DNA from 4 places in the Streptomyces sp. NPDC101152 genome. Region 2 is predicted to be linked to each of the others. Evidence: riboswitches for the same ligand, from Rfam matches in the RefSeq annotation. Region 2 holds a riboswitch; each other region holds the start of a gene.
The links. A riboswitch is a leader RNA that binds a small molecule or an ion and turns the genes downstream of it on or off. The one in region 2 is predicted to bind S-adenosylmethionine.

Region 1 (7,362 bases), on a different contig from region 2:
GGTGCCTCGGTCAGGCCCCGCACCGGGGCGGTGCCGCCGGGTCCGACGAGGGTCGCCAGGTCGGCCCAGTCCTGGCGGTCGTCGGTGCCGGAGACGGCGTGGAAGGGGGCCACGTCGGGCTGGTAGCGGACGGCGTTGCCGACGCGTTCCGCGAAGTGCGCGTGGGGGCCGGTGAGGGCGGCCCAGGCGGGGTTGTCCAGGATGTGGGACGAGGTGGCTTCGACACTGGTGACGGACATCTGTGGCGGTCTCCGGGAGGGGCTGTGCTCTGGGGCTCCGGTGCGCGGGGGCCCGGCGGCCGGGTCCCCGCGCACCACGGGTCAGGAGTTGTCGAGGGGCAGGCCGGGCGGGTTGACCTCGGACGTGGCGACGGCCTCGTTGGAGAGGTTGTACGCCTTGAGCCACTCGGCGTACTGGCCGTTCTTGATCAGGTAGTTGATGGCGTCGGCGAGCGGCTTGGCGAGGCCGCTGTCCTTCTTCGCGGTGGCCGCGATCAGGCCCTGCAGACTCGCGCCGGCGCCGGAGTAGGTACCCGCGGTGCGGGTGGCGTTGGGCGTGTTCGCGACCTGGCGGTTGTGGTAGGCGATACCGGGGTTGGGGCCGAAGTAGGCGTCGATCTTGCCGCTGGACAGGGCCAGGTAGACGCTGTTGCTGTCCTGGAAGTACTTGACGTCGAGCTTCTTGCCCTCCTTGGCCAGCTTCGCCTTCCACTCCAGGAGGATCTTCTCCTGGTTGGTGCCGGAACCCACGGAGACGGTCTTGCCGGCGAGGTTCTCGTAGTTGCCGTCGAAGTTCCAGGTGCTCTTCTTCGGCACGGTGAAGGCGAGGTTGTCCTGCCGGTAGGAGGCGAACTCGTACTTCTTCTTGCGCTCCTCGGTGTCGGTGACGTTGGAGAAGGCCACGTCGACCTTGCCGCTGTCGATGCCGACGAAGAGGTTCTCCCAGGTGGAGTTCTTCACCTCGGGCTTCAGGCCGAGGACCGTGGCGACCAGGCGGCCGAAGTCGGGCTCGGCGCCGGTGAGGGTCTTCTGGTCGCTGCCCACGTAGGCCAGCGGCGGGAAGCCGGCCGGCAGGGCGCCGATGCCGATCTCCAGCTTGCCGCTCTTCTTGAGGGAGGCGGGAAGTTCGGCGCTGATGGACTTGACCTCGGCGACCTTGACGGAGGTCTGCTGGGCGGCGCCGTTGGAGACCTGGCCGATTGAGACCTCGCCGGTCTTGGCGGCGGTGTCGGTGGAGGTGGCCGCGTCGCTGTTGCCACCGCAGGCGGCGAGCCCGGTGGCCAGGGAGGCGACGGCGGTCGCCGCGGTGATGCCGCGTATCAGGCTGCGTCGGGTGAAGTGGGTAGACATGGCCGTTCCTTGTCGGTGATGAGAGAGGGGTGGCGTGGGGGGAGGTCTGGGATGCGGCGGGCCGTCAGAGGACCTTGCTGAGGAAGTCCCTGGTGCGCTCGTGCCGCGGGGTGTCGAGGACCTCGGAGGGCGGCCCCTGTTCGACGATCCGGCCGCCGTCGATGAAGACGACCCGGTCGGCGATCTCGCGGGCGAAGCCGATCTCGTGGGTGACGATGACCAGGGTGGTGCCGCTGGTCGCCAGGTCCTTGATGACGGCGAGGACCTCGCCGACCAGTTCGGGGTCGAGGGCGGAGGTGGGCTCGTCGAAGAGGATGACGCCGGGGCGCAGGGCGAGGGCGCGGGCGATGGCGACGCGCTGCTGCTGGCCGCCGGAGAGCTGGCGCGGGTAGGCGGCGGTCTTGTCGGCGAGGCCGACCCGGTCGAGGAGTTCGCGGGCGAGGTCCTGCGCCTCGGTCCGGCCGAGGCGGCCGGTGGCGACCGGGGCGGCGGCCACGTTGTCCAGGACCGTCAGGTGCGGGAAGAGGTTGAAGTTCTGGAAGACGAAGCCGATCCGCCCGCGCTGGGTGAGGATGGCCCGCTCGCTCAGCTCCTTGAGGCGGTCGCCCTGCCGCTTCACCCCGATCAGCTCGCCGTTGATGCTGACGTAGCCGATCTCGGGCTTCTCCAGGTGGTTGATGACCCGCAGCAGAGTGGACTTGCCGGAGCCGGACGGGCCGAGGACGACGGTGACCTCGCCGGGGCGGACGGTCAGGTCGACGCCGTCGAGCACCCGGTGGGTGCCGTACCACTTGTGCACGTCGTGCACCTCGACGGTGGCGGCCTGGACGTCCGCCAGGGGCTCGAGCGTCTTGGCGGTCATACGGCGGCCTCCCGGCGGATGCGGGCCCGCAGACCGGTGAGACCGGTGCGGAGCTTCTGCAGCGGCGTCGGCGGCAGGTTGCGGGTGGCCCCGCGGGCGTAGTGCCGCTCGACGTAGAACTGGATGACGGAGACGACGCTGGTCAGGATCAGGTACCAGACGGTGACGACCAGCAGCAGCGGCACGATGTCGCCGGGGTAGGTGGAGCCCATGGTCTGCGCGGAGCCGAACAGGTCGAGCAGGGAGACGTAGAAGACCAGCGAGGTGCCCTTGATCAGGCCGATGAGCTGGTTGACGTAGTTCGGGATGATCGAGCGCAGCGCCTGCGGGAAGACGATTCTCCGGAACTGGTAGCTCTTCGGCAGGCCCAGCGCCGCGGCCGCCTCGTGCTGGCCCTGGTCGACGGAGAGGATGCCGCCGCGCACCACCTCGGCCGCGTAGGCGGCCTCGTTGAGGCTGAGGCCGATGACGGCGACGACCATGTCGGTGGCGAGTTTCGACTCGTCGAAGGAGAAGAAGGCCGGCCCGAAGGGGACGCCGAGGCTCACCGTCTTGTACAGGGCGCTGAAGTTGTAGAGGAAGATCAGCACCACGATGAGCGGGATGGAGCGCAGCGCCCAGACGTAGGTCCAGCTGACCGCGCGCAGCACGGGGCTCCTCGACAGCCGGGCCAGGGCGAGCAGGATGCCGCCGAGCAGGCCCAGCACCGCACTGTAGGCGGTCACCTGAAGGGTGATCAGCAGGCCGTCGAGGATGGTGGGGCGCAGGAACCAGTAGGCCCACCGGTCCCACTGGTAGAAGGGGTTGGTCACCAGCCCGTGCACGAACTGGGCGACCAGGACCAGGACGACGGCGGTGGCGACCCAGCGTCCGGGGCGCCGCAGCGGGAGAACACGCTGGGCGGCGAGGGGCTTTGACGGCTTGTCGGCGGTGGCCGTCCCGGGAAGCGTGACGGTGGCGCCAGGGGGTTCACTCATGGTGGGCTCCGGCTGGATCGGACACCCCGGACGGCGCGGCGGCATGCGGCGGCGGATGCCATGGCGAGGTACCGGGGGCGGGAAGGACGAGGGCACACCGCGGGGGCGGTGTTCGTCAGGGGGTGCGGGGGCTGTTGGGGAGAGGTCAGCCCCGACAGCGGGCACGGCCCGATGCGGTACACACTGCGCTGTTCACACGGAGCAGATCGACGGCGCGATCGGCGACGAGGAGGTTCGGGTACGGCTGTACGCAGCCCTGCGGGCGGCTCGTGGCCGTCCTGGGAGCTGCGTACATGGCGTCACCGTCACTGTTCCGGCCCTGTGGGCCTCGCGCTTACCGAAAGGTCATCCGGTCCGGTCGTCACCTGGGGCACCCCACCGCGGTGCGAGGGTTGCCGGTCAGCTAGCCAGGGCTTGTCGCTGACGCTCATGACCGTTCTGGTTGTCAGTTAAAACAATGGCTCGAACGTATGTCAACGCCCGTCCGACAGGTGAAACGGCTAACGGGCCGCGTGGGCCGCCCAGTCCAGGATGCGGACGGCCGCGCCGGCGGCCTCCAGACCCTGGCAGCGGGCGTGGTGGCGGGCCTCGATGCCGTCGAGGTCGAGGTGGCGGAGAAAGGCCGGGTGGGCGGTCAGCCGGCGGGCGTAGGCCCACAGGGTGGGGTGGTCGGCGATGCGCTGGACGGCGGCGGCGTCGAGGTGGTGGCGGTGCACGGTGTCGAGGTGCACCAGGGCGACCCACAACTGGACGTCGGCGGCGGTGACTTCGTCGCGGATCAGGTAGGTGCGGCCGACGAGCCAGCGGTCGAGGGCGCCGAGGGTTTCCAGCAGGGTGCCCAGTGCCAGGTCACGTCCCACCGGCTGCCCGCCGGCCGAACCGGCCTGCTGCGCGGCCTGTTCGATCCCCTCCGCGCACATCCGCTCCACGGCCTCGATCTCCGGCTCCGCGGCGCGCGGATGGAGCGGGAGCCGGCCGCCGCCGAAGCGGTGGGCGAGGTCGCGCACGATGTCGGGGGCGTGGGTGCTGACGATCCGTCCGGACCAGTCGTCGCTGAGCACCGGTGCGAGGGCCGGGCCGGTGTAGCGGTGGGCGCTCGCCTCGTACAGCGGGCGCAGCGCCGAGTGGCCGCCCTCGCCACAGTCGGGCACGGCGGGCAGATGGGTGACCGGACAGACGGCGTCCAGACGGAGCAGGCTGTGGGTGACGGCGATGCGCAGGCCGTCGGGACAGGCGGTCGACAGATGGAGGCGGTAGCGGCCGGGAACGGCGTAGTGGCCGCTGCGCGCGTCCCGGCCGATCCGGCCCCGGAAGGCGGGCGCGGGCCGGTCGGACGCGTGGGCGGCGAGCGGTGTGACGGTCATGACTCTCCCCGGGAGCGGGCGCGGACGTACACGCGGCGGAAGCGACGTCGGGCAAGGGAGCAGGGCTCACCCGTGCGCGCCGGACGGGACGGACCACCCCGGTGCGGGGCTCGTCGGCGCGGGAGGGAGCGCGGCTCAGCGCCGGGGGCTGATGGCGCTGCAGACGCGGAGCAGGTCGATGTGACGGCGGGAGGTGAGAAGAGGCGAACGGCCCGCTCGGACAGTGACCGGTGCAAGGCGCCTCATGTTTCCCTACCTGTTCACTAGGATTCCCTCAGTGAGTGTCGATCCGACCGGGACGGACGTCAAGAGGACCGTCCCGCATCGCGGACGCCCGCCGTCCGGAGGTCGGCGCCGGCCGGGTCGTCGTCGGAGAGGAAGCCTCCCGACTGGTGCTGCCAGAGCTTGGCGTAGGCGCCCTGCGCCGTGAGGAGTTCCTGGTGACTGCCCTGCTCGACGATCCGGCCGCGGTCGAGGACCACGAGCCGGTCCATGCCCGCCACCGTGCTCAGCCGGTGGGCCACCACGAGCGCAGTCCGCCCTTCCATCAGGCGCCACAGGGCTTCCTGGACGAGGATCTCGCTCTCGGAGTCCAGCGCGCTGGTGGCCTCGTCGAGCAGCAGGATCGGCGCGTCACGCAGGATCGCGCGGGCCAGGGCGACGCGTTGGCGCTGGCCTCCGGACAGCTTGACGCCCCGCTCGCCGACCATGGTGTCGAAGCCGCTCGGCAGCGCGTCGGCGAACTCGGTGACGTGGGCCGCCTGGGCCGCCCGGCGGATCTCGGCGTCGGTGGCGTCCGGCCGGGCGAAGGCGATGTTCTCCCGCAGGGTGCGGTGGAACATCGCCGGGTCCTGCGGGACGTAGGCGATCAGACCGCGCAGGTCCGCCTGGCGCATCCGGCTGATGTCCTGGCCCGCGACCAGGATCCGGCCCCCGTCGATGTCCATCATGCGCAGCAGGAGCCGCGACAGCGTCGTCTTGCCGCCGCCGGAGCGGCCCACCAGCCCGATCTTCGTCCCGCTGGGCACGTCCAGGTCGAGGCCCTCGAAGAGCGGTTCGCCCCCGTCGTGGGCGAAGTCCACCCGCTCGAAGCGGACCTCGGCGGGCCCCCCCACCAGGGGCTCGGGCGAGGGCGGGTCGAGAACGGTCGGCGGGACCAGCAGCAGTTCGGTGAACTGCGCGGCCTCGGTCATCGAGCTCTCCAGGCGACGGTAGATCTGGTTGAACTCGAACATGATCTTCGTCGCGTTGGTGTAGTAGGTGAAGGCGACCACGACCGCCTCCACCCCGTGCTCGCCGCCGCCGAGGGCGACCGCCAGCACCAGGCCCAGCACATTGGTCAGGACGGACATCGGCGCGACCAGCGTGTCGATGCGCAGGTTGCCGTAGTCCCACGACCTGAGGGTGAGCCGCCGGGAGTGGGCGACGCGCCTGCGGTGCTCGGCGGCCTCGCGGTGCTCCGCGGCGAAGGCCCGCACCGTGTCCATGTTCATCAGGCTGTCGGCCACGTGCCCCGACACCCGGGCGATCGCCTCCTCGCGCTGGTCGACCAGTGCCTGGCGGCGCCGGATGAGCGGAGCGACGCACAGCGCCGTCAGCACGATCATCACCAACAGGCCGACGACGAGCAGCGGTTCGTAGCGCCACAGCACCACCGAGCCGAACAACAGCGGCACCAGGCTGCCCACGATGTTGAAGGTGAGGGTGTCGCCGAACTCCTCGAAGCGGGAGGCGAAGCTGAGCACCCGCTTGGTCAGCGCCCCGGCGAAGTTGTCGTGGAAGAACGCGGCGTCCTTGGCGAACAGTTCGTCCATGCCGAGCACGTACAGGTGCTCGATGCCGAGGGCGTCGAGGCGGTTGAGGCAGTGCAGCCCGACCCGCCAGACACCCTCCGAGGCCAGCAGGACGCCGGCGAAGCCGAGGACGTACGGCAGTGCGGCGCCGACGCCGACGCCCGGGTGGGCGGAGATACGGCCGACGAGCTTGGCGACGACGAGCGGCGCGAGGTAGTAGAGGCCGATGTTGCCGAGCGCGGGCAACAGCATCGCGGGCACCGTCAGCCGGCGCAGCCGGGCCATCTCCCGTCCGTAGTAACGAAGTGCGAGGAGCACGGAACCTTTGCGCGGCGTGACCGCGCGTGCGTCAGTCGATCCCATCCCGATCCTGGTGGTCGCGAGTACGGACAGGCCAGGGAAAGGGATTTTCCCGCGACGATACCCACCCAGTCCAAGCGTTTTCCGGGCGTACGGCGCACGCGGATCTACTCTGTCCCTCCCTGACAACGGAAGAAAGGTTCAGCCTGTGAGCTTCAGAATGCAGCCGACCTCCCAGGTCGACGAGAGAGCCACCATCGGGGACGGGACGACGGTCTGGGACCTGGCCCAGATACGGGAGGACGCCCGGCTGGGCAGCGGGTGCATCGTCGGGCGCGGCGCCTATGTCGGACCGGGCGTGCGGATCGGCGACAACGTGAAGCTCCAGAACTACGCGCTGGTCTACGAGCCCGCGGTGCTCGGCGACGGCGTGTTCGTCGGCCCGGCGGCTGTGCTGACCAACGACTACTTCCCCCGCTCGGTGGACCCGAGCGGCAGGCTGAAGCGCGGCGACGACTGGGAGGCCGTGGCGGTGGAGGTGGCCGAGGGCGCCTCGCTGGGGGCGCGTTCGGTGTGTGTGGCGCCGGTGCGGATCGGCCGGTGGGCGCTGGTCGCGGCGGGGGCCGTGGTGACCCGGGACGTGCCCGACTTCGCGCTCGTGGCGGGCGTACCGGCGCGCCGGATCGGCTGGGTCGGGCGGGCCGGCGTACGGCTCGT
Region 2 (7,362 bases):
CTGGAGCGGGCGCGCCTCTATGACGCCGAGCACACCCGGTCCCGCGAGCTCCAGCGCAGTCTGCTCCCGCAGGCCCTGCCCCAGTTGCCGGAGTGCACGGCCGCCGCCCGCTATCTGCCCGCCGGGCCGGGCACCGACGTGGGCGGTGACTGGTACGACCTCATCCCGCTGGCCGGGGGGCGGGTCGCGCTCGTCGTCGGCGACGTCATGGGGCACGGCCTGCCGGAGGCGGCGACCATGGGCCGGCTGCGCACCGCCGTGCATACCCTGGCCGACCTCGAACTGCCGCCCGACGAGATCATGGGCCACCTCAACGACATCGTGGGCGGCATGGGCGAGACCTCGTACGTCACCTGCCTCTACGCGGTCTACGACGCGACCACCCGCGTCTGTTCGATCGCCCGCGCCGGACATCCGCCGCCGGCCCTGGTCCGCCCCGACGGCACCGTGCACTTCCCGGCGCACGAGGCCGACCCGCCGCTGGGCGCGGCGGAACCGCCGTTCGAGACGGCCGAGTTGGAGGTGCCCGAGGGCAGTCTGCTGGTGCTGTACACGGACGGTCTGGTCGAGTCGGCGAAGCGGGAGATCGACGAGGGGATGGCGGAGCTGGCACGGTTGCTGGGCACGGCCCACGCGGACGGCACCGGCGCGGATCTCGAGCGGCTGTGCGACACGCTGACGGCCGGTCTGCTGCCCACCGGTCAGCAGGCGGCCGACGACGCGGCGTTCCTCGTCGCCCGCCTGCACGCCCTGGCCGAGGACCGGGTGGCGTCCTGGCCGCTGCCCCTGGACCCGAAGGCGGCCGGCCGGGCCCGCGGGCATGTGCGCGAGCAACTGGCCGCCTGGGACCTCGACGGCCTGACCGCCACCACCGAACTGCTGGCCAGCGAGCTCGTCGGCAACGTCGTGCGGCACGCCAGGGGCCCGGTCCGGTTGCGGCTGCTGTACGGCGCGGGGCTGGTGTGCGAGGTGTACGACGGCAGCCAGACGATGCCCCGGATCCGCCGCGCGACGGAGACCGACGAGGGCGGCCGGGGACTGCAGCTGATCTCGGCGCTCTCCGCGCGGTGGGGCGCCCGCTACACACCGACCGGCAAGTGCATCTGGGCCGAGCAGGCGCTGCCCGACGGCAGCGAGGAAGAAGGCGCCGACGCACTGGAGTTGATGTTCTCGGGCGGGCTCGACGAGGACTGGGAGGCCCTGATCTGAGCACGGCCGTCCCACCCTCGGCAGGGACGTGATTGACGGACAGCGGTCTGGCTCCGTATGGCCGTGACCGGCATCGAGTGTCAGCGTCAAGCCCTGGCTCGCCGACCGGCAACCCTCCCGACGCGGTGGGATGCTCCAGGTGAAAGCCCGGCAGAGTCGCCGACTCTGCAAGCGCGTCGCCCCATGACCCGGGGCCGAGAACGCAGGCCGGTGTGCGACAGAGCAGCGACCTGAGCACCTCCGTCGCGGCCGCCGTGTTCTTCTCCCGGTTCTCGCGCCGGCGCCACATCGATCTGCAGCGGTTCGCCGGCTGTCTGTGTAGCCGCTGACCCTTTTCCCGCCGTCCTGACGTCATCCGCCGTCGGCGGCAGTGCCTTCGCGCACCGGCGTCACCTCCGGCACCCTTCTTCCCCTCCTTCAACGCACGTTGTTCGCCCGCACGTCCGTGGCCCCTACTGACACGTGCCCGGGCGCTGGACGGCGAATGGGCCCGGCAGCGATGACCGACGAACAGGAAAGCGGTGCGGACGTGACCGCAGCACTGCTGGAGATCCGTGGCCTGACGGTGTCGTACGGCACCCGTGGGGGCCGCGTGCAGGCCGTGCGGGGCGTGGACCTGGACGTGTGCCCGGGTGAAGTGACCGCGGTGGTCGGCGAGTCGGGGTCCGGCAAGAGCACGACCGCGCACGCGATCACCCGGCTGCTCGCGGCCAACGGCCGGATCGACGCGGGCTCGGTGCGCTTCGGCCGGCACGAGCTGACCGAGCTGACCGAGCTGACCGAGGCGGAGCTGCGCACGGTGCGCGGGGCACGGATCGGTCTGGTCCCGCAGGAGCCGACAGTGTCGCTCAACCCGGTCAAGCGCATCGGGGAGCAGGTCGCCGAGGTGCCGCGCATCCACGGTCTGGCGAGCCGCCGTTCCGCGCCCACGGAGGCGATCGCGGTCCTCGAGCAGGCCGGGCTGCCCGATCCGGCGACCCGGGTCCGGCAGTACCCGCACGAACTGTCCGGCGGGATGCGGCAGCGCGCCCTGATCGCCATCGCGGTCGCCGCGAATCCGGAGGTGATCATCGCCGACGAGCCGACCAGCGCGCTCGACGTCACCGTGCAGCGGGTCATCCTCGACCATCTCCGGTCGCTGACCGAGGAGTTGGGCACGGCGATCCTGCTGGTCACCCATGATCTGGGGGTCGCGGCCGACCGGGCGCAGCGGCTGGTGGTCATGTCACAGGGGCAGGTCGTCGAGTCCGGTCCGACCAGGGACGTCCTGGACGACCCACAACACGCCTGCACACGGCAGCTGTTGGCCAACGCGCGGCGCACCGAGTGGACCTGCCCTGACGCCGGCGCCGAGAGTGCCGGCGGGCGGCGCGGCACAATGGCCGTATGGGCGCCGAGATCGTGGACGAGGCGGTACGGGTGGCGCCGGCGCCGCCCCTGCGGGGACTGGTGGGGTGGTACTCCGGCTACCGGCAGCGCGGCATCCCGGCCGCGACGCACCGCGGGCTGCCCTCGCCATGGCTGACGCTGATCCTGACCCTGGACGAGCCGCTGAGCATCGCCGCCCATCCCGATCCGGGAGCCGCCCCCGGCGACTACCCGACCCTGCTGGGCGGGCTGCACACCTCGCCCGCCCTCATCCGCGTCCCCGGCCGGCAGTCGGGCGTCCAGCTCGCGATCAATCCGCTCGGCGCCCGCGTCCTGCTCGGGCTGCCCGCGGGCGAGCTGGCGGGGATCGACGTCCACGCCGACGACGCCCTCGGCGCCGATGTGAGCGAGGTGCACGACAGGCTGCGCGAGGCATCCGGCTGGCCCGCCCGCTTCCGCGTCCTCGACCAGTGGCTGCTGGCCCGGATGACTGGCCACGGTCACGGCCACATGCCCGCCGCACCCCTCGCGGAGGCCTGGCGGCGGCTGCTGTCCACCGGCGGCCGGATCCGCGTGGACGAACTCGCCGCCGCGACCGGCTACAGCGACCGTCACCTGCGCAACCGTTTCCGCGCGGAGATCGGCCTCACCCCGAAGGCGGCCGCCCGGGTCGTCCGCTTCGACCTCGCCCGGCGCCGTCTGGCCCGGCTTCCCGGCCAGAGCGATCTCGCGGGTCTGGCCGCCGACTGCGGTTACGCGGACCAGTCGCACCTCGACCGGGAGTTCGCGGCGCTGGCCTCCTGCACGCCGAGCGCGTGGCTGGCGCAGGAGTTCCGAAACATCCAATCCGGGCACCATCCGCCCGCGTGACGCTGATGGGGTACGGCCGAATCCCAGCACCGAAAGGCCCGCCGTCATGACCGACACCGCCAAGCAGCCGCCCGCCCCGCAGGTGTGGCCCACCCTGCGCGCTCGCGACGCCCGCGCGCTGATCCGCTTCCTCGTCGACGCCTTCGGCTTCGAGGAGACCGTCGTCTACGGCGACGGTGACCTCGTCGAGCACGCCCAGCTCAGCTGGCCCGAGGGCGGCGGAGTGATGCTGGGGTCGGTGCGCGAGGGCCAGGAACCCGGTGAGGGTCCCACCCCTCCCGGGGCCTTCAGCGCCTACGTGGTCACCGCCGACCCGGACGCCGTGCACGCCCGCGCCAAGGCTGCCGGCGCCGAGATCACCACCGACCTCCACGTCACCGACTACGGCTCCCGAGACTTCGCCGCCCGCGACCCCGAGGGCAACCGCTGGTACTTCGGCACCTACCGGGGCGGGCCGCGCTGAGAGTCACCGCTCAGGTCGCGGTGTAGCCGAGCTGGCGGCGCATGTACGGCGTCATCAGCGTCTTCGCCTTGGCCAGCACCGAGGTCCGGCCGCCCAGGACGGCGGTCTCACCGCCCGGGATGGGCACGGCCGTGACGCCGTCGGCCGAGCCGAACGGAACGATCAGCGGAGTGCGGTGGAGGGGGCGGTACAGGCGTGGCTCCTTGCGGTGGCGGCCGGAGCTGTTGAGGTAGGTGCGGATGTTCCAGGCCGCGAGGTCGGCCTGGGCGAGTGCGGCCGGGGTGATCTTGAGCTCGGTGGCGTCGTTGACGTCGCCGACCGCGAACACGTCCAGGCGCCCGTCGACGCGCAGCGTCCGGTCGACCTTGATGTGCCCGGCCGCGTTCAGCCAGTCGCCGTGTCCGCCCAGCCGCAGCCACAGCGTGTTGGGGGTGGTGCCGGTCGCCCAGAAGGAGAGGTCTGCGGTGATGACGTTGCCGTGCGCGTCCCGGTAGGTGCCGAAGTCGTTGCCGGGGGACATGAAGGCGTCGAGGCGCACCTCCACGTCGTGTGCCTCGAGCCAGGCCTGTGCGCGGCGGCCGACGCGTTCGATGCCCGTCGAGTGCAGCAGCCGGGAGCCGGAGTGGGCGAGCGTGACGCGGGCGTCCGGGCGGGCCAGGCGTATCTCGGCGCTGAGTTCGACGCCGGACGGTCCGCCGCCGACGACCAGGATGTGCTCGGCACCGGCCACCCTGTACTGGTGGTCGGCGAAGGCCTTGACCGCCTCCTCGGCGGTGGTGCCCACGAAGCGGGCCGGTTCGGGGTAGTCGGCGCCGGTGGCGATCACCACCACGTCGTAGGGCAGCCGCTCCCCCGTGCCGAGCACCACCTGCCGCTCGGCCGTGTCGATGCGGACCGCCTTGCCGACGACCACCCGGCCGTGGTGCAGCAGCCGGTCGTAGGGGATGAACGGCGTCACCGACCATTCGGGGCGGACTCCTGCCCGTAGGGAGGCGATCCGGTGGAAGAAGACCTCCTTGCGGTCCACCAGCGTCACCCGTGCCGTCGCGTCCAGCCGTTTCGCCAGGCGTACGCCTGCGTAACCACCGCCGATCACCACTACGTCGCCGTCGTGCACGCCGCGTCTCCTGTGCAGGTGGGGGGGGAAGGGCGAGCGGCACGGCGCGCCGGCGTCCTGGGCCACTCGAAGTGGCCTCGAGCCTAGCCCTTGAAGTTTTAAGCACATGCGCGAAGTGTGTGTGCGTCCCGTGAAGCGTTGGCGAGTAGTTGACGCGCAGTCACCGCACGAGACAGGGCCGTTGGGCGTCGAGGGTCCAGTACGAGCCGCATGTGTCAGTTCTCCCTTGAACCGCCGTTCATTCGCTGAGCCCCTGCCACGTCCGGGCGGGCGTCAGGGGGACCGGTTCGGGGCGTTCGACCGTGGTCGTCAGCGGGATGCGCCTGCCTTCGGCCGAGGAGCGCAGCAGGGCCGTCATCGTCTCCAGGACGTGCAGGGCGAGGTCCCCGTCGGCGCGGGGCGGGCGCCGGTCGTCGGCCCGGACGAAGTCGAGCAGGCCGACGCCGCGGGCCGCGTCGGCGTACCCGGCCGACGGCGGGAGGGTACGCCAGTCGGCACCGCCCAGCTCGAAGAGCCGTACCTCGCCGTCGAAGCGGTTGGGGTCGGGGACGGACAGCGTCCCCCGCTCGCCGTGGACCTCGATCGGCGCGGCGGTCGTGGTGACGCCGTCGAAGCTGGTGGTGAGGGTGGACAGGGCGCCGTTCGCGTGCTCCAGGACGCCGGAGACATGGCTGTCCACCTCCACCGGGATCCGCTCCCCCTGACGCGGCCCTGACCCGATGACCCGCTCGCCGCGCAGCCTGGCGGCCGCCCCGGTCACCGCCCGTACCGGGCCGAGGAGTTGGACGAGCGCCGAGATGTAGTAGGGCCCCATGTCGAGCAACGGGCCGCCGCCCGGCGCGTAGTAGAAGTCGGGGTGGGGGTGCCAGCGCTCGTGTCCCGGGGTGACCATGACCGCCGACGCGGCGAGCGGCCGCCCGATCAGTCCGGCGTCGACGGCGGCGCGCGCCGTCTGGGTGCCGGTCCCCAGCACGGTGTCCGGCGCACACGCCACGCCGACACCGGCCGCCGCCGCGGCGGCGATCACCGCTTGGCCGTCCTCGAAGGTCGCGGCCAGCGGCTTCTCGGTGTAGACGTGTTTGCCGTGGCCGATCGCGCCGAGGGCGATCTCGGCGTGCGCGGCGGGCGTGGTCAGGTTGAGAACAGTCTGGATGTCGTCGGCCGAGAGCAGGTCCGGGACGCTCAACGCCTTGGCGCCCGGCAGTTGCCGGGCGGCTTCGGCCGCGCGGGCGGCGTCGAGGTCGGCGACGGCGGCGATCTCCACGCCGGGGTGGCGCGCGAGCGTGCCGAGGTAGGCCCCCGCTATGACCCCGAGCCCTACGATGCCGATGCGGTGCGCGTCGCCCACAGCATTCCCCTCTCGATGACGGTACGGACGGTCGGGTCTTCCAGTACGTCGAGACTGTGTCCCGGCGTGGTGACGACGATGCGGCCCTCGCCCCACCGCCGGGTCCAGATCGCCGGTGACGTCACCGGGCGGTGCCACGGCTGCCAGGGCCGTGCCGGATGAGTGGTGGTGGCCAGGACGTCGATGAGGTCGTCGTGCAGCACCCAGTACTGCTCGGTCTCCAGCTCGAAGTCCGCCAGCCCCGCGGTGACTGGGTGCTCGCGGCCGAGTTCCGTGAACTGCACGGTGTGCGGCAGGAAGTTGTCCTCGGCCCCGCCCCGCCGCAGGCAGGGCTCCTTGCCGGGGTGGGTCGCGAACTGCCCGCCGACCAGGTGCAGATAGTCGGAGGAGGCGCGGAAGGAGTCGGCGATCCCGCCGTGCCAGCCGGTGAAGCCGGTGCCGGCGGCGACCGCCGCGCCGAGGCCGGCCAGCTGCTCGTGGGTGATCTCCGACATGGTGACGCACTGCACGATCAGGTCGGTGGCCCCCAACTCGCCGGCGTCGCCGTACACCTCGGTCGACTCCTCGACGCGCACGGCGTAGCCGTTGTCCTTGAGGAAGGGGATGAACAGCTCGGTCGCCTCGACCGGACGGTGCCCCTCCCATCCACCGCGCACCACCAGGGCCCTCTTCTGCGCCACGTGCCGCTCCCTCTCCGCTTGCCGGCTTCAACCCAAGGGGGCCTGCCCAGCCGGAACAGCGGATGAACCGAAGGCGGTCGGGGTCGGCCACGTGATCGACGCCACACAGCCCTAGATGTTCAAAATTTGAAGCACGGCGGCTAAGGTCTCCCTATCCGATTCAAATTTGAAACAGTCGTCGCCCCGGGAGTTGCCATGACCGTCCACGTCCCCGACGCCTCCGTCCGCACCCGGGTCACCATCCCGCTGCGCTTCGCCGACGGCTACGAAGTGACCGCCGAGACCGTCACCTTCCACGGCCTGGTCG
Region 3 (7,362 bases), on a different contig from region 2:
GTGCGGCTTTTTTGGGGGCGCGGGCGCTCGAAGACGGGTTACGCGAGCCCAGCCTCACGGAACGAGTCAAGGTTGGGACGAATGGTCGCAGTCAACCCGGTCCCGGCCACCGCATCCAGCGTCTTCAGCCCATCCCCCGTGTTGAGGACGACCGTCGTCAGCGTCGGGTCGAGGACACCGTTCTCGATCAGCTTGCGCGTGACGCCCACCGTCACCCCACCCGCCGTCTCGGCGAAGATCCCCTCCGTCCGCGCGAGCAGCCGAATCGCGTCGACGATCTGCTCGTCGTCGACGTCCTCCACCGCCCCGCCCGTCCGCCGCGCGATGTCCAGGACGTACGGCCCGTCCGCCGGGTTGCCGATCGCCAGCGACTTGGCGATCGTGTTCGGCTTCTGCGGCCGGACGACGTCGTGCCCCGCCTTGTACGCGACGGAGACCGGGCTGCACCCCTCGGCCTGGGCACCGAAGATCTTGTACGGCTTGTCCTCGACGAGCCCGAGCTTGATCAGCTCCTGGAGCCCCTTGTCGATCTTCGTGAGCTGCGAGCCGGAGGCGATCGGCACGACGAGCTGGTCGGGGAGCTGCCAGCCGAGCTGCTCGCAGATCTCGTACGCCAGGGTCTTGGAGCCCTCCGCGTAGTAGGGCCGCAGGTTGACGTTGACGAAGCCCCAGCCCTCGCCGGCCGGGTCGCCGATCAGCTCGGAGCAGAAACGGTTCACGTCGTCGTAGTTGCCCTCGATGCCGACGAGCTCGCCGCCGTAGACCGCGGCCATGACGACCTTGCCCTGCTCCAGGTCGTGCGGGATGAACACGCAGGAGCGGAAGCCGGCGCGGGCGGCGGCGGCGCCGACGGCACCGGCGAGGTTGCCGGTGGAGGAGCAGGAGAGGGTGGTGAAGCCGAAGACCCGGGCGGCCTCGATGGCCTGGGCGACGACCCGGTCCTTGAAGGAGTGCGTCGGGTTGCCGGAGTCGTCCTTCACGAAGAGCTTGCCGGCGTCGACGCCGAGCTCGCGGGCCAGGTTGTCGGCCTGCACGAGCTTGGTCCAGCCGGGGTTGATGTTCGGCTTGCTCGCCACGTCCGCCGGGACGGGCAGCAGCGGGGCGTAGCGCCAGATGTTCGCGGGACCCGCCTCGATCTGCTTGCGGAGCTCCTCGGCGTCGTAGCCCGAGAAGTCGTACGCGATCTCCAGCGGGCCGAAACACTCCTCGCAGGCGAAGACCGGGCCGAGGGGCACCCGGTGGCCGCATTCGCGGCAGCTGAGCGCCGCGGCGGGGCCGAGGTCGACGGTGGTGGTGTCGGTGGTGCTTGCAACAGTCTGCGCAGCCATGTGAGGCGAGGCCCTTTCTCCTCATCTTCCTCACGACGCATCTCGCCGTGAGACGGATTTGGCACCTTCCCTAGCCGGGAGCCTCGCGTGATGATCAACATTGATCCACGAGACCGGCTGGAGGGTTGCCGGGGCTTCATCGGGCCGTATCCCTCTGCCCCTCTGGATGAGCGGTATTCGGTTGTACGTTCAACGACCTCGGACATGCGATGGTCACCGACGTTGCTCAAGACTGTAACCGAAGGCCAGGACAGTTGAGATAGTCGTCCGAACCGCGAGACAAACGTGAGGAGCCGCCAACGTGCTGGAGGAAGTCGAGCGCTGGCTGAGCACCCGCTCCTGGTCCGTCACCGACCGCCCGCTCCACCAGATCCTGGCCGCCAAGCAGCGCACGGGCCAGACGGTGTCCGTCGTGCTGCCCGCGCTGAACGAGGAGGAGACGGTCGGCGACATCGTCGCGATCATCCGTCATGACCTGATGCAGCAGGTCCCCCTGGTCGACGAGATCGTCGTCGTCGACTCGGGCTCCACCGACCGCACGTCCGCGGTCGCCTCGTCGGCGGGTGCGCGGGTCGTCCACCGCGACGAGATCCTGCCCCGCCTCCCGGCCGTCCCCGGCAAGGGCGAGGTGCTGTGGCGCTCCCTGCTGGTCACGAGCGGAGACATCGTCTGCTTCATCGACGCCGACCTGAAGGAGTTCTCCTCCGACTTCGTGTCGGGGATCGTCGGTCCGCTGCTCACCGACCCGGGGATCGACCTGGTCAAGGGCATGTACGACCGTCCGCTCGCCGGCGCGACCGGCCAGGGCGGCCGGGTCACCGAGCTGATGGCGCGCCCGCTGCTGAACATGCACTGGCCGCAGCTGGCCGGTTTCGTGCAGCCGCTCGGCGGCGAGTACGCGGCCCGCCGCAGCCTGCTGGAACAGCTCCCCTTCCCCGTCGGGTACGGCGTGGAGCTGGGCATGCTGGTCGACGCCCTGCACCTGGTGGGCCTCGACGCCCTCGCCCAGGTCGACGTCGGGGTGCGAAAGCACCGGCACCAGGACGGGCAGGCGCTGGGCCGCATGGCCGCCGCCATCTACCGTACGGCGCAGCTCCGGCTGGCCCGCGGGCACCTCATCCGCCCCTCGCTCACCCAGTTCGAGCGCGGCGAGGACGGCTTCGAGCCGCGCACCTATTCGGTGGACACGGAGGAGCGGCCACCCATGGCGGAGATCGCGGAGTACGCGGAGCGCAAGGCCGCGTAACGGGCCGGAGCGGTCCGTATACAGGACGGGGCCGTGATCCGGCCATACGTTTGAGTGTTTCCGGGCCGGGCTAGGTTGAGGCGTATGGCTTCCACGCACGGCGATCATCAGGTGCTGGTCGCGTCCAACCGCGGCCCGGTCTCGTACGAGGTTCAGGAGGACGGCTCGCTGGCCGCGAAACGGGGCGGCGGCGGGCTGGTCTCCGGCCTCTCGGCGATCGGCCCGGACGCGGGTGCGCTGTGGGTGTGCTGCGCGCTGTCCGACGGCGACCGGGAGGCGGTACGGCAGGGGGTCGGCGAGGAGGGCGTGCGGATGCTCGCCGTGTCGGCCGACGTGCACGCCGACGCGTACAACGGCATCGCGAACTCGGTGCTCTGGTTCGTCCACCACATGCTCTACCAGACCCCGCTGGAGCCGGTCTTCGACGCGGAGTTCCGGCGTCAGTGGGCGTCGTACGAGACCTACAACCGCGCGTTCGCCGAGGCTCTCGCCGAGGAGGCGGCCGAAGGGGCGGCGGTGCTGGTGCAGGACTACCACCTGACGCTGGTGCCGGGGATGCTGCGGGAGCTGCGCCCGGACCTCAGGATCGGTCACTTCTCGCACACGCCGTGGGCGCCCGCGGACTACTTCCGGATGCTGCCGGACGACATCGCCGAGCAGGTGCTGCGCGGCATGCTGGGCGCCGACCGGCTGGGCTTCCTCACCCGACGCTGGGCGGACGCGTTCACGGCGTGCTGTGCCGAGCTGACGGGCGGGCTCGGGAGCACCGAGGTGGGCGTGTACGGGCTCGGCGCGGACGCGGACTTCCTGCGGCAGCGCTCGCACGAGGCCGACGTCGACGAGCGGATGGCGGCCCTGCGGGAGGAGATCGGGGGCGGGCGGAAGACCATCGTGCGGGTCGACCGGACCGAGCTGTCGAAGAACATCGTGCGCGGGCTGCTGGCGTACCGGCAGCTGCTCGACGACCACCCGGAGTGGCGGGAAAGGGTCGTGCACGTGGCCTTCGCCTACCCCTCCCGGCAGGACCTCGCCGTGTACCGCGACTACACGGCCGAGGTGCGGCGGCTGGCGGAGGAGATCAACTCCCGCTACCGGACGCCCGGTTGGACCCCGGTGGTGCTGCACGTGAAGGACGACTTCGCGCGCTCGCTCGCCGCCTACCGGCTGGCCGACGTGGCCCTCGTCAACCCCATCCGCGACGGCATGAACCTGGTCGCCAAGGAGGTGCCGGTCGTCTCCGACGAGGGGTGCGTCCTGGTGCTGTCCCGGGAGGCGGGCGCCCACGCCGAGCTGGGCGAGGACGCGATCACGGTGAACCCGTACGACGTGGTCGGCACGGCTCGGGCGCTGCACGCGGCGCTGACGACGCCGGCGGCGGAGCGGGCCGACCGGACCAAGAGGCTGGCGGCGGCGGCGACCGCGCTGCCGCCGGCGCAGTGGTTCCTGGACCAGCTGAACGCGCTGGTGGATCAGTCGAGGTGAGCCGCGAGGGCGGACAGGAGGCGCACGACCCCTTCCGGGCCGTCGACCACCAGGTCCGCCCGCTCCCTCAGTTCCGTGACCTCGTCGCTGCCGCTGCACACCAGGAGTCCCGGTACCCCCGCTGACCGGAGTTCGCCGACCGCCGTGAAGGCGGGCAGGTCGCCGAGGTCGTCGCCGGCGTAGAGGACGGACTCGGCACAGATGTCGTGGACGTACTCGGTCAGGGCCACGCCCTTGTCCATGCCGGGTGGGCGCAGTTCCAGGACCAGGCGGCCGGGTTCCACGATGAGGCCGTGCTGCTTGGCGAGGTCGGTCAGCGGCTCGCGCAGGGCCTCGAAGGCGGCCTGCGGGTCGGTGGCGCGGCGGGTGTGGACGGCGAGCGCGCGGCCCTTCTCCTCGATCCAGGTGCCCTGCCCGGCGCCGGCCCGCTCCAGGAAGCCGGGCAGTTCGGCGCGGACGGCGGCCACCCCGGGGTGCGGGGGCGGAGCGGTGACCTCGCCGCTCGCCGCGTCCCAGCGTTCGGCGCCGTAGTGGCCGAGGACGACGAGATGCTCCAGGCCGGCGACGTCCGCGAAGCCGCCGTGCCGGACGGCCACCTCCGCGGGTCGGCCGGTGACGACGGCGACCGACGCCACCTTCGGGGCGAGCCGGGCCAGCGCGGGGACCGCGTCGGGGTGGGCGCGGGCCTGTTCGGGGTCCGCGACGATCGGGGCGAGCGTCCCGTCGAAGTCGAGGCCGATCACGGTCTTCGCGGGGTTCGCGAGGATCGCGGCGAGTGCGTCGCGGCCGGCCCGGGTGGTGGGGGTCGGCAGGGGGTCCGTGTCCGTGTGGGTGCCCATACGGGGACCCTAACCGCGATGGGCCGCCGCATGCGTGGCGCAGGTGCCCCTGCGGGGCCGGTCAGCGCTCCGATCTCCGCTGCTCCCGCACCCTTCTGAGCCGGTTCACCGTCACCGGGTCGTGCGCCAGGGCGCGCTCGTCGTCCAGCAGGGCGTTCAGCAGCTGGTAGTAGCGGACGGGGGCCAGGCCCAGCTCCTCCCGTATCGCCCGCTCCTTCGCGCCGGGGCTCGTGAAACCCCGGCGCTCCAGGGCGAGGACGGCCCGCTCACGCTCCTCCAGCTGCAATTCCCGATCCATGTGACGAACCGTAGCTCCCGCCACTGACAGTCACCCGCGGCCTGGGGTGACTACTCGGCGCTGTCCGCCCGGGAGGCCGTGGACTGCAGCTGGCCGAGGACGGCGGCGGGGCTCCCGTTCGGGGCCACCGCCTGGCCTATGCGCTGCTTGACGGCCGCGCTGACCGCCGCCCAGGACGTCTTGCCCACCGGCGGCAGCTCGGAGACCGGGAGCTGGTCGAGGAACGGCCTGAGGCCCGCGTCCTGCTTGGCGGCGGTCATGGCCTCGGAGGCGGAGGTGGTGACCGGCAGCAGGTCGTACTCCCGCGAGAAGGCGAGCACGTTCTTCTCGTCGTAGACGAAGTTCAGGAAGTCGCCGACCTGCTTGGCGTGGCCGTTCTTCTTGAACGCCGTCATCCAGTCGGCCACGCCCATCGCGGTCTTGCTCGGCCCGTCCACGCCGGGCATCGGCACCATGCCGTACCGCACGCCCTTCTTCGCGGCGATCTTCATCAGCGAGGGGTGCCCGTTGAGCATGCCGACGTCACCGCCCGCGAAGGCGGCGAAGGCGGCGGCGCGGTTGAGCTTGCCGGGTGCGACGGGACCGGTCAGGCCCTTGCCGACGAGGTCGTCCTTGAGCCAGGTGAAGGTGTCGACGTTCTGCGCCGAGTCGATGCCGTAGGTGCCGACGGTGTCGGTGTAGCCGCCCCCGCCGCTGAGCATCCACTGCATGCTCTCGGCCTGCGCCTCCTCCGGGCCGAGCGGCAGCGCGTACGGGTACTTCACGCCCCGCGACCTGAGCACCTCGGCGTCGGCGGCGAGCTGCTTCCACGTCTTCGGCGCGGTGAGCCCTGCGTTCTTGAAGAGGGTCTTGTTGTAGAAGAGCAGCCGCGTGGAGGCGGCGAAGGGCATCCCGTACTGCACGCCCTTGACCTGTCCCGCCGTCGCGAGCTGGGAGGCGAAGTCGGCCTGGGTGCTGATGGAGAGCAGGTCGTCGGCCGAGTAGAGCAGGTCCTTGGCGGCGTAGTCGGCGTACGCGCCCATCTGCGCCATGTCCGGGGCCCGGCCGGCGTCGACCATCTCCTTGACCTTGCGGTCGACGTCGTTCCAGGAGTACACGGTGACGTCGACCTTCACGCCGGGGTGCTTGCCCTCGTACTGCTTGACCAGCGCGTCCCAGTAGCCGCGCGAGCTGTTGGCGGCGGAGTCGCCGTAGTCCGCCGCGACCAGTCTCAGCGTGACGTCGCCCGAACCGCCGGTGACGCCGCAGCCGCCCAGGGCCGCCGTCATCCCGAGGGCGGCTGTCGCCGCGACCGTTCCCGTCCTGCCCCGCTGCACTGCTACGCCACGTCCCAACTGTCTCGCCGTTCAATATCCGACCGCATTAAGGTCTACACCACGTAAGTGGACTAGACCTCTCCCGGGTCGGCGGTCCACACTGTCCCCCGTGAGACATGTCATCGCCCTCGATGTGGGCGGCACCGGGATGAAGGCCGCGCTGGCCGGGCCGGACGGCGAGCTGCTGCACCGCTCCCGCCGGGCGACCGGACGCGAACGCGGGCCGGAGGCCGTCGTCGAGGGCATCCTCGACTTCGCCGCCGAGCTGCGCGCCTACGGCGCCGAGCACTTCGGCGAGCCCGCCGCCGCGGCCGGCGTCGCCGTCCCCGGCATCATCGACGAACAGCGGGGCGTCGCCGTCTACGCCGCGAACCTCGGCTGGCGCGACGTCCCCCTGCGCGACCTGCTGGCCCGGCGGCTCGGCGTCCCGGTCGCCCTCGGCCACGACGTGCGCACCGGCGGGCTCGCCGAGGGCCGCATCGGCGCCGGCCGGGGCGCCGACCGCTTCTTCTTCGTCCCCCTCGGCACCGGCATCGCGGGCGCCATCGGCATCGCGGGCCGGGTGGAGGCGGGCGCCCACGGCTTCGCGGGCGAGATCGGCCACATCGTCGTACGGCCGCAGGGCGCCCCCTGTCCGTGCGGACAGACCGGCTGCCTGGAGCGGTACGCCTCCGCGGCGGCCGTCAGCGAGGCCTGGGCGGCGGCCTGCGGCGACCCCGAGGCGGACGCCGCCGACTGCGCGAAGGCCGTCGCGTCCGGTGACCCGAACGCCGTCCGGGTCTGGCAGGGGGCCGTCGACGCCCTGGCCGACGGCCTGGTCACCGCCCTCACCCTGCTGGACCCGCGCACCGTG
Region 4 (7,362 bases), on a different contig from region 2:
ACATGGCGAAGGCCGGCGGCTTCTTCTTCCTGGTCTTCGGTGTCATCACGGCGATCGCCGCGATCGCCTCGATCAACCCGATCTGGGCCATGGGCCCCTACCGTCCGGACCAGGTGTCCACCGGCGCCCAGCCCGACTGGTACATGGGCTTCTCCGAGGGCCTGATCCGCGCCATGCCGGGCTGGGAGATCAACCTGTGGGGCCACACGCTCGTCCTGGGCGTGTTCATCCCGCTGGTGATCTTCCCGCTGGTCCTGGTCACGATCGCGGTCTACCCGTTCATCGAGTCCTGGGTCACCGGCGACAAGCGCGAGCACCACATCCTGGACCGTCCGCGCAACGCCCCGACGCGTACCGCGTTCGGTGCCGCGTGGATCTCCTGGTACTTCGTGCTGATGGTCGGCGGCGGCAACGACCTGTGGGCCACGCACTTCCACCTGTCGCTCAACGCGGTCACCTGGTTCGTGCGCATCGGCTTCTTCGTCGTGCCGGTCCTCGTCTTCGTCGCCACCAAGCGGATCTGCCTCGGCCTGCAGCGCCGGGACCGGGACAAGGTGCTGCACGGCCGTGAGTCCGGCATCATCAAGCGCCTGCCGCACGGTGAGTTCATCGAGGTCCACGAGCCGCTCAGTCAGGAGGCGCTGCACACCCTCACGGCGCACGAGCAGTACCGCCCGCACGAGATCGGCCCGACGGTCGACGAGAACGGCGTCGAGCGCAAGGTCAAGGGCTCCGAGAAGCTGCGCGCCAAGCTCAGCGAGGCGTACTACGGCGAGGAGTCCCAGATCCCGAAGCCGACCGTCGAGGAGTACAAGGAGATCACGAGCGGCCACGGCCACCACTGATCACTGCTTGTCGCCGCGCCCGCCACAGCGCGCCAGAAGGGCCCCGTCCGGTGTTCGGACGGGGCCCTTCGGCATGCCCTGAGCTGGATAGGGTGGCCCCACACTCGTTTTTCCCGACCTACGACGACCAGGAGCGGCCGTATGAGCGCTGTGACCCCCGCTGGAGGCGACACCGCGGCGGGCCGTTCCTGGCCCGAGGTACTGAACGCCCTGCTGTACGGCCGCGACCAGAGCGCCGACGCGACGGCCTGGGCGATGGACCAGATCATGCGCGGCGAGGCGACGGACGCGCAGATCGCCGGGTTCGTGGTGGCACTGCGGGCCAAGGGCGAGACGGTCGAGGAGATCAACGGCCTCGTGCGCACGATGTACGAGCACGCCAACGTGATCGAGGTGCCCGGCCGGACGGTGGACATCGTCGGCACCGGTGGCGACGGCGCCAAGACCGTCAACATCTCGACCATGTCGGCGATCGTCGTCGCGGGCACCGGCGCCACGGTCGTCAAGCACGGCAACCGTGCCGCTTCCTCCGCCTCCGGTGCCTCGGACGTGCTGGGCAAGCTGGGCGTCAACCTGGAGTTGAGCCCGCAACGGGTGGCCGAGGTGGCCCAGGAGGCCGGGATCACCTTCTGCTTCGCCATCAAGTTCCATCCGGCGCTGCGTCATGTGGGCGCCGCGCGCGGCCAGTTGGGCATCCGCACGGTGTTCAACATCCTCGGCCCGATGACCAACCCTGCCCGGGTGCGGGCCCAGGCCGTCGGTGTGGCCGACCCGCGCATGGCACCGGTCGTCGCCGGTGTCTTCGCGGAACGCGGCAACTCCTCCCTGGTCTTCCGCGGCGACGACGGCCTCGACGAACTGACGACGACGGCCACCTCCCACGTCTGGGTCGTCCGGGACGGCAAGGTCACCGAGGAGACCTTCGACCCCCGTGACGTCGGCCTCGACCTGGTCCCCGTGGAGGCCCTGCGCGGCGGCGACCCGTCGTTCAACGCGGAGGTCGCCCGGCGGCTGCTCGACGGCGAGATGGGCCCGGTCCGCGACGCCGTGCTGCTGAACTCGGCGGCTGCCCTGGTCGCTCTCGACCCCGGCCCCGGCACCCTGGCCGAGCAGATCCGCGTCGGCATGGCGAAGGCCGCGGAGTCGATCGACTCCGGGTCGGCCAAGCGGGTCCTGGAGCGCTGGGTGGCGGCCAGCAACAAGTAGCCGAACGGCGGTCGCGGTCCCGTATTCCGGACAGGAGTTGCGGGACCGCGATCACGTCACGTACGTTCCTTCCCAGGTCATGAGTGACAGTCATGAGGCCCCGGCCGACTGTCCGGCAACCCTCCGTCCGTGGCGGGGTGCCCCGGGTGAAGACCAGGCCGTAGGCAGCGAGGTCCACGGCAAGCGCGGATCCCTCACACGCCAGGGATCCTGGTCATCGAGGGAGTCCTCCGTGAGCAAGCGAATGCGATAGGGCCGCCGAGCCCCGCCTCCGCGCACCCCTTTCCTCTCTCTTCCCGCATGCCCGCGCATGCCTTCTCACGGGAGTTCCCCATGTCTGTCTCCACCGCTGCCTCCGCCCAGGCTGTTTGTGCCCCGCTGCCCGTTCTGGGCCGGGATGTCACCGTCCCGCTCGTGACGGGCGGCGAAGTCACCTACGCGGCGCTCGACTACGCGGCCAGCGCCCCCGCCCTGCAGCGTGTCTGGGACGACGTGGCCGCCTACGCCCCGTACTACGGCAGCGTCCACCGCGGCGCCGGCTACCTCTCGCAGCTCTCCACCGACCTGTTCGAGAACGCCCGGAAGACGGTGGCCGAGTTCCTCGACTGCCGTGCCGACGACCAGCTGGTGTTCACCCGGTCGACCACCGACTCCCTCAACCTCCTCGCCCGCGCCCTCCCCGCCGACTGCCAGGTCTTCGTCTTCGAGACCGAGCACCACGCCGGCCTGCTGCCCTGGAAGGACACCCGGGTCAGCTACCTCAACGCCCCGCGCACCCCGCAGCAGGCCGTCGAGACGCTGGAGAAGGCCCTCGCCGCCCGCGACCCGTACGGCCCGGCCCTGGTCTGCGTCACCGGCGCCTCCAACGTCACCGGCGAGCTGTGGCCGGTGCGCGAGCTGGCCGCCGCCGCCCACGCGCACGGCGCCCGCATCGTCCTGGACGCCGCCCAGCTGGCTCCGCACCACCCGGTGAGCGTCCGTGACCTCGACGTCGACTGGGTCGCCTTCTCCGGCCACAAGCTGTACGCCCCCTTCGGCTCCGGCGTCCTGGCCGGCCGCGCCGACTGGCTGCGGGCAGCCGACCCCTACCTCGCGGGCGGCGGCGCCAGCCGCAAGGTCACCCGGCGCGAGGACGGGGGAGTGGACGTGGAGTGGCAGGACAGCGCGGCCCGGCACGAGGCGGGCTCCCCGAACGTCATCGGCGCCTACTCCATCGCCTCGGCCTGCAAGGCGCTGACGGAGGCCGGCTTCGACACGCTGGTCGCCCGTGAGCAGCACCTGATCGAGAAGGTCCGCGCGGGCCTGGCGGCGGTGCCGCAGGTGAAGGTGCTGTCCCTCTTCGGTGACGACGCCCCCCGGGTCGGCGTGATCTCCTTCGTCGTCGAGGGCTGGAACAGCTCCCACTTCGCCGCCGCCCTGTCCGCCGAGTACGGCATCGGCGTGCGCGACGGCCTCTTCTGCGCGCACCCCCTCGTCCGCACCCTGCTCGGCAGCGACCCGCAGACCCAGGGCGAGTGCGGCGCCCCGGAGGCCGCGCCCGGCGAGAAGTCCCTGAACGCGATCCGGGTCAGCTTCGGCGCCGGCACCCCGGACGAGCACGTCGAGCGCTTCGTGACCGCCGTCGGGGAACTGGTGACGGAGGGCGCGAAGTGGCAGTACCGCACCGAGGACGGCCGCTGCGTGCCGGCGGTCTGACCTGAGGTACGTCGCCTCAGCTGTCCAGGCCGATCGAGAACGCCGCTTCCAGGTCGTGCTGGGAGTAGGTGCGGAAGGCGACGTGGGTGTCGGTGGCCTCGACGCCGGGGATCTTGCTGATCGAACCCGGGATGACCTCGGCGAGGTCTTCGTGCTGCTTGACGCGGACCATGGCGATCAGGTCGTAGGTGCCGGTGACGGAGAAGACCTCGCTGACGGAGTCCAGCGCGGCGATCCGTTCCGCGATCTCGGGGATCCGGTCCACGCTGGTCTTGATGAGGACGATCGCGGTGATCACGGCTGGTTCTCTCCCTCATGGGCCGGAGCTGGGGCGGCCCTCACTCTAGTCGTACGGCGGAAACGGGCCCACGCGAAGAGGAAGCCCAGGCCGAAGCCCACCAGGTGGGCCAGGTAGGCCACCCCGGGCCCCTGGGCCGCCCGGCCCGCCGCCAGCCACTGCAGGGACGCCCAGAAGGGGAGGACGACCCAGGCGGGGAAGCGCAGGGGCAGGAAGAAGAGGAACGGGAGCAGGCTTGTCACCCGGGCTCCGGGGAAGAGGTACAGGAACGCCCCCAGGACCGCGGAGATCGCCCCGGACGCGCCGACCAGGGACTGCTCGGAGGCGGCGTTGGCGGCCGCGTACCCCAGCAGGGCCAGGTAGCCGCAGCCGACGTAGAAGAGCGTGAACTGCAGGCGGCCCATGCGTTCCTCGGCCATCGCCCCGAAGACGTAGAGGAAGAGCATGTTGCCGAGCAGGTGGACCCAGCTGCCGTGCACGAAGAGGGCGGTGGCCGGGGTCAGGGCCGCCCTGGGCGACCCCGCGAACAGCTGGGCCGGGACCACACCCCACCGGTGGAAGTACGCGCGCTGGGCGGCGAGCAGCGCGTCCCCGGAGCCGTAGGCCGGGTTCAGCCCCGCCGCCGGGCCGGCCAGGAAGAGCAGGCAGCACAGGGCGATCAGCCCGTACGTCACCGGCGCCGAGGGCGTGCGGAGCACTCTGCCGAAGGTCACGTTCCAGTTGCCGATCATGAACACAGAGCATGACGTAACGGGACGCAGCCGCCCAGACCGCCTCGCCGCCGGACAGGCCCTGGGGACGCTCCAGCGGAGGGTCGCTTGCAGGCCGTAGGGTTACGGCCACACGCTCCAGGGAAACTGGCGCGTCACGGACACTAGAAGGAAGAGCACAGTCACGATGACGGTTCCCCTGCCGACCGCCACGACGCGGTGGCGCTGCACCCTCTGCGGCAACCTGACGCGTTTCGACGTGACCCGCTCGTCGAAGGTCGTCGAGTACGTCCACCTCGACCTGGCCGGAGAGCCGAAGGTGGAGGAGCGCGAGGTGGTCAGTGAGACCATCGAGTCGGTGCGCTGCCGCTGGTGCAACGCGGTGGACCAGGTGGAACTCGTGGACAGGCCGGGCGCCGGCTCCTGACCGGGAGCGGCCCCGCACAGTGATGGGGTGTGACGGATGGCGGAGACACAAGGCGGGGGGCCGGGCGACGGCGCCGCCGAGGTGCTCGACCGTCCGCTGCCCGACGGCGTGCGCAGGAGAGTCGTCCAGATCGTCTCGGACGGCTTCGGCGGGCTGACCGTCGCCGAACTGCCCGCCCAGCTGCGGCAGTACGCCCGGTTCGCCCCCAACCGGCGGGCCAAGTTCGCAGGGAACGCCATGGCGGCCGCCCTGGAGAGCGATCCGCTGTTCCGGCAGCGGATCGGGGAGAAGCTCAGAGAGGCCCAGCCGGAACTCGCCGGCGCCCTCGACTCCGGCTCGCCGCCCCCGGCCGCGGATCCGCTCGACGTGGCGGCCGCGGCCTATGTTCTGCGCCCCACAGACTGGGTCAAGCTGGTGACGGCGGCCGGCGAGGAGGCCCAGCGGGCGGACGCCGAGCGGGCCGACGAGGAGAGCCGGGCGGAGCTGGAGCGGCTGCGCGGGGAACTCGCGGCCGCCCGCGACCAGACGCGTGCGGAGACCGAGCGACTGCGCCTGGAGCTGGAGTCGGCCCGCAAGGAGGCCGAGTCGCTGCACCGCAAGCTCCGCGCCGCCCTCAGCGACGTCAAGCGCGGCGAGGCCGCCCTGCGGAAGGTGCAGGGCGAGATCGAGACCGTGCGTGCCGAGGGGCAGGCTCAGGTGTCCGCCGCGGAGAGCGAGTCCCGGCGGCTCAAGGCGCGGCTCGGGGAGGCCGAGGCGGCCCTGGAGGCCACGCGCAGAGCGGCGCGGGAGGGGCGCAGTGTCGAGGACATGCGCGTCCGGCTGCTCCTTGACACCGTTCTGGACGCGGCCCAGGGGCTGCGCCGCGAACTGGCGTTGCCGCCCCTGTCTGCACGGCCCGCCGATTCCGTGGACGCGGTCGAACCGGGACGAATGACCCCGAAGGACATCGCCGCGCGGGCGCTCTCGGAGCACGACCCGGCCATCCTGGACCAGTTGCTGGCCCTGCCCCAGGCGCACTTGGTGGTCGACGGCTACAACGTCACCAAGACCGGCTATCCCCAGATGCCCCTGGAGAAGCAGCGCCTGAGGCTCCTCGGCCAGCTCTCGCAGCTCGCCGCGCAGACGGGCGCCGAGGTGACCTGTGTCTTCGACGGGGCCGAACTGGCGGCTCCGGTGCTGCTGGCGCCCCCGCGCGGCGTGCGGGTGCTGTTCTCCAAGCCGGGAGTCACCGCCGACGAGTTGATCCGCCAACTGGTGCGCGCCGAGCCGCCCGGCCGGCCCGTCATCGTCGCCTCCACCGACCGCGAGGTGGCCGACGGGGTCGCCAAGGCGGGGGCGCGTCCGGTCGCCTCGGCGATGCTGCTGAAGCGCCTGTCCTGACCCCGTCTTCCGCCGCCTGTCGTAAACGTCAATCTCCAGGTTTAATGCCCGATTTGGTGCGATCGTCACGCAACGTAGTGTCAACCCGTCGTGACGCGATGTGAGTTGTGTGCAAAGAATGCATTGCGTGACGGGATTTTTTGGTGTGAGGATTTGATCTGATCACAGGAAGGTCACTAGGGTCTGGCCTCGAACCTCCGAGCGGGTGATCACTCAAAAGAAGGAGTTCACCTCCGTGGCGTCCCATCGTCGACCCAAGCAGCCCAGTCGAGCGCGTGTGACCGTGCTCTCCACCGCAGCTGCTGCCGCCGTTGCCTTCAGCGCCCAGGCCGCCAATGCCGCGCCTAGCGAGAAGCCCTCCAAGGACGAGGTCAAGGCGAAGGTCGACGCGCTCTACTCGGAGGCCGAGCAGGCCTCCGAGCAGCTCAACGGGGCCAAGGAGAAGGAGCAGAAGCTCCAGAAGGAGATCTCCACCATCCAGGACAACGTCGCCCGCGGCCAGCAGGAGCTGAACGCGCTGCGCGACTCCATCGGCCTGGCGGCCGCCGCCCAGTACCGCAGCGGCACCATCGACTCCTCCCTCCAGCTCTTCCTGTCGTCGAACCCGGACGACTACCTGGACAAGGCGTCCACCGCCGACCAGCTCAGCGCCCAGCAGGTCGAGGCGCTGAAGAAGATCCAGGAGAAGCAGCGCGAGCTCGCCCAGGAGCGCGCGGAGGCCTCCGACAAGCTCAAGGACCTCTCCTCCACCCGCACCGAGCTGGCTGCCCGCAAGAGCGCCGTCCAGGGCAAGCTCGCCGA

Region 1: linked by a shared signal. The riboswitch ahead of ACIRVK_RS10615 (amino acid ABC transporter permease) and the one ahead of ACIRVK_RS36950 (putative leader peptide) in region 2 are both predicted to bind S-adenosylmethionine.
Region 3: linked by a shared signal. The riboswitch ahead of thrC (threonine synthase) and the one ahead of ACIRVK_RS36950 (putative leader peptide) in region 2 are both predicted to bind S-adenosylmethionine.
Region 4: linked by a shared signal. The riboswitch ahead of ACIRVK_RS18235 (aminotransferase class V-fold PLP-dependent enzyme) and the one ahead of ACIRVK_RS36950 (putative leader peptide) in region 2 are both predicted to bind S-adenosylmethionine.

What each region holds. Positions count from the first base shown of each region.
Region 1 covers NZ_JBIWPO010000006.1:188,277-195,638, forward strand. The annotation lists gene ACIRVK_RS10600 (GNAT family N-acetyltransferase) at 1-239, opposite strand, end outside; gene ACIRVK_RS10605 (transporter substrate-binding domain-containing protein) at 321-1,349, opposite strand; gene ACIRVK_RS10610 (amino acid ABC transporter ATP-binding protein) at 1,414-2,211, opposite strand; gene ACIRVK_RS10615 (amino acid ABC transporter permease) at 2,208-3,188, opposite strand; SAM riboswitch class IV at 3,514-3,623, opposite strand; gene ACIRVK_RS10620 (glutathione S-transferase C-terminal domain-containing protein) at 3,689-4,552, opposite strand; gene ACIRVK_RS10625 (putative leader peptide) at 4,688-4,798, opposite strand; gene ACIRVK_RS10630 (ABC transporter ATP-binding protein) at 4,858-6,630, opposite strand; gene ACIRVK_RS10635 (acyltransferase) at 6,854-7,362, shown strand, end outside.
Region 2 covers NZ_JBIWPO010000048.1:20,920-28,281, reverse strand. The annotation lists gene ACIRVK_RS36955 (SpoIIE family protein phosphatase) at 1-1,209, shown strand, start outside; SAM riboswitch class IV at 1,279-1,389, shown strand; gene ACIRVK_RS36950 (putative leader peptide) at 1,422-1,538, shown strand; partial or broken gene ACIRVK_RS36945 (ABC transporter ATP-binding protein) at 1,694-2,524, shown strand; gene ACIRVK_RS36940 (helix-turn-helix domain-containing protein) at 2,596-3,447, shown strand; gene ACIRVK_RS36935 (VOC family protein) at 3,494-3,910, shown strand; gene ACIRVK_RS36930 (NAD(P)/FAD-dependent oxidoreductase) at 3,921-5,027, opposite strand; gene ACIRVK_RS36925 (Gfo/Idh/MocA family protein) at 5,266-6,375, opposite strand; gene ACIRVK_RS36920 (ThuA domain-containing protein) at 6,345-7,055, opposite strand; gene ribA (GTP cyclohydrolase II) at 7,251-7,362, shown strand, end outside.
Region 3 covers NZ_JBIWPO010000052.1:11,470-18,831, reverse strand. The annotation lists gene thrC (threonine synthase) at 39-1,328, opposite strand; SAM riboswitch class I at 1,347-1,501, opposite strand; gene ACIRVK_RS37985 (glucosyl-3-phosphoglycerate synthase) at 1,630-2,574, shown strand; gene ACIRVK_RS37980 (trehalose-6-phosphate synthase) at 2,659-4,056, shown strand; gene otsB (trehalose-phosphatase) at 4,044-4,895, opposite strand; gene ACIRVK_RS37970 (DUF3263 domain-containing protein) at 4,957-5,193, opposite strand; gene ACIRVK_RS37965 (ABC transporter substrate-binding protein) at 5,244-6,461, opposite strand; gene ACIRVK_RS37960 (ROK family protein) at 6,619-7,362, shown strand, end outside.
Region 4 covers NZ_JBIWPO010000012.1:57,342-64,703, forward strand. The annotation lists gene ACIRVK_RS18225 (cytochrome bc complex cytochrome b subunit) at 1-845, shown strand, start outside; gene trpD (anthranilate phosphoribosyltransferase) at 987-2,051, shown strand; SAM riboswitch class IV at 2,127-2,243, shown strand; gene ACIRVK_RS18235 (aminotransferase class V-fold PLP-dependent enzyme) at 2,385-3,746, shown strand; gene ACIRVK_RS18240 (Lrp/AsnC family transcriptional regulator) at 3,763-4,044, opposite strand; gene ACIRVK_RS18245 (rhomboid family intramembrane serine protease) at 4,041-4,775, opposite strand; gene ACIRVK_RS18250 (hypothetical protein) at 4,942-5,181, shown strand; gene ACIRVK_RS18255 (NYN domain-containing protein) at 5,218-6,561, shown strand; gene ACIRVK_RS18260 (NlpC/P60 family protein) at 6,797-7,362, shown strand, end outside.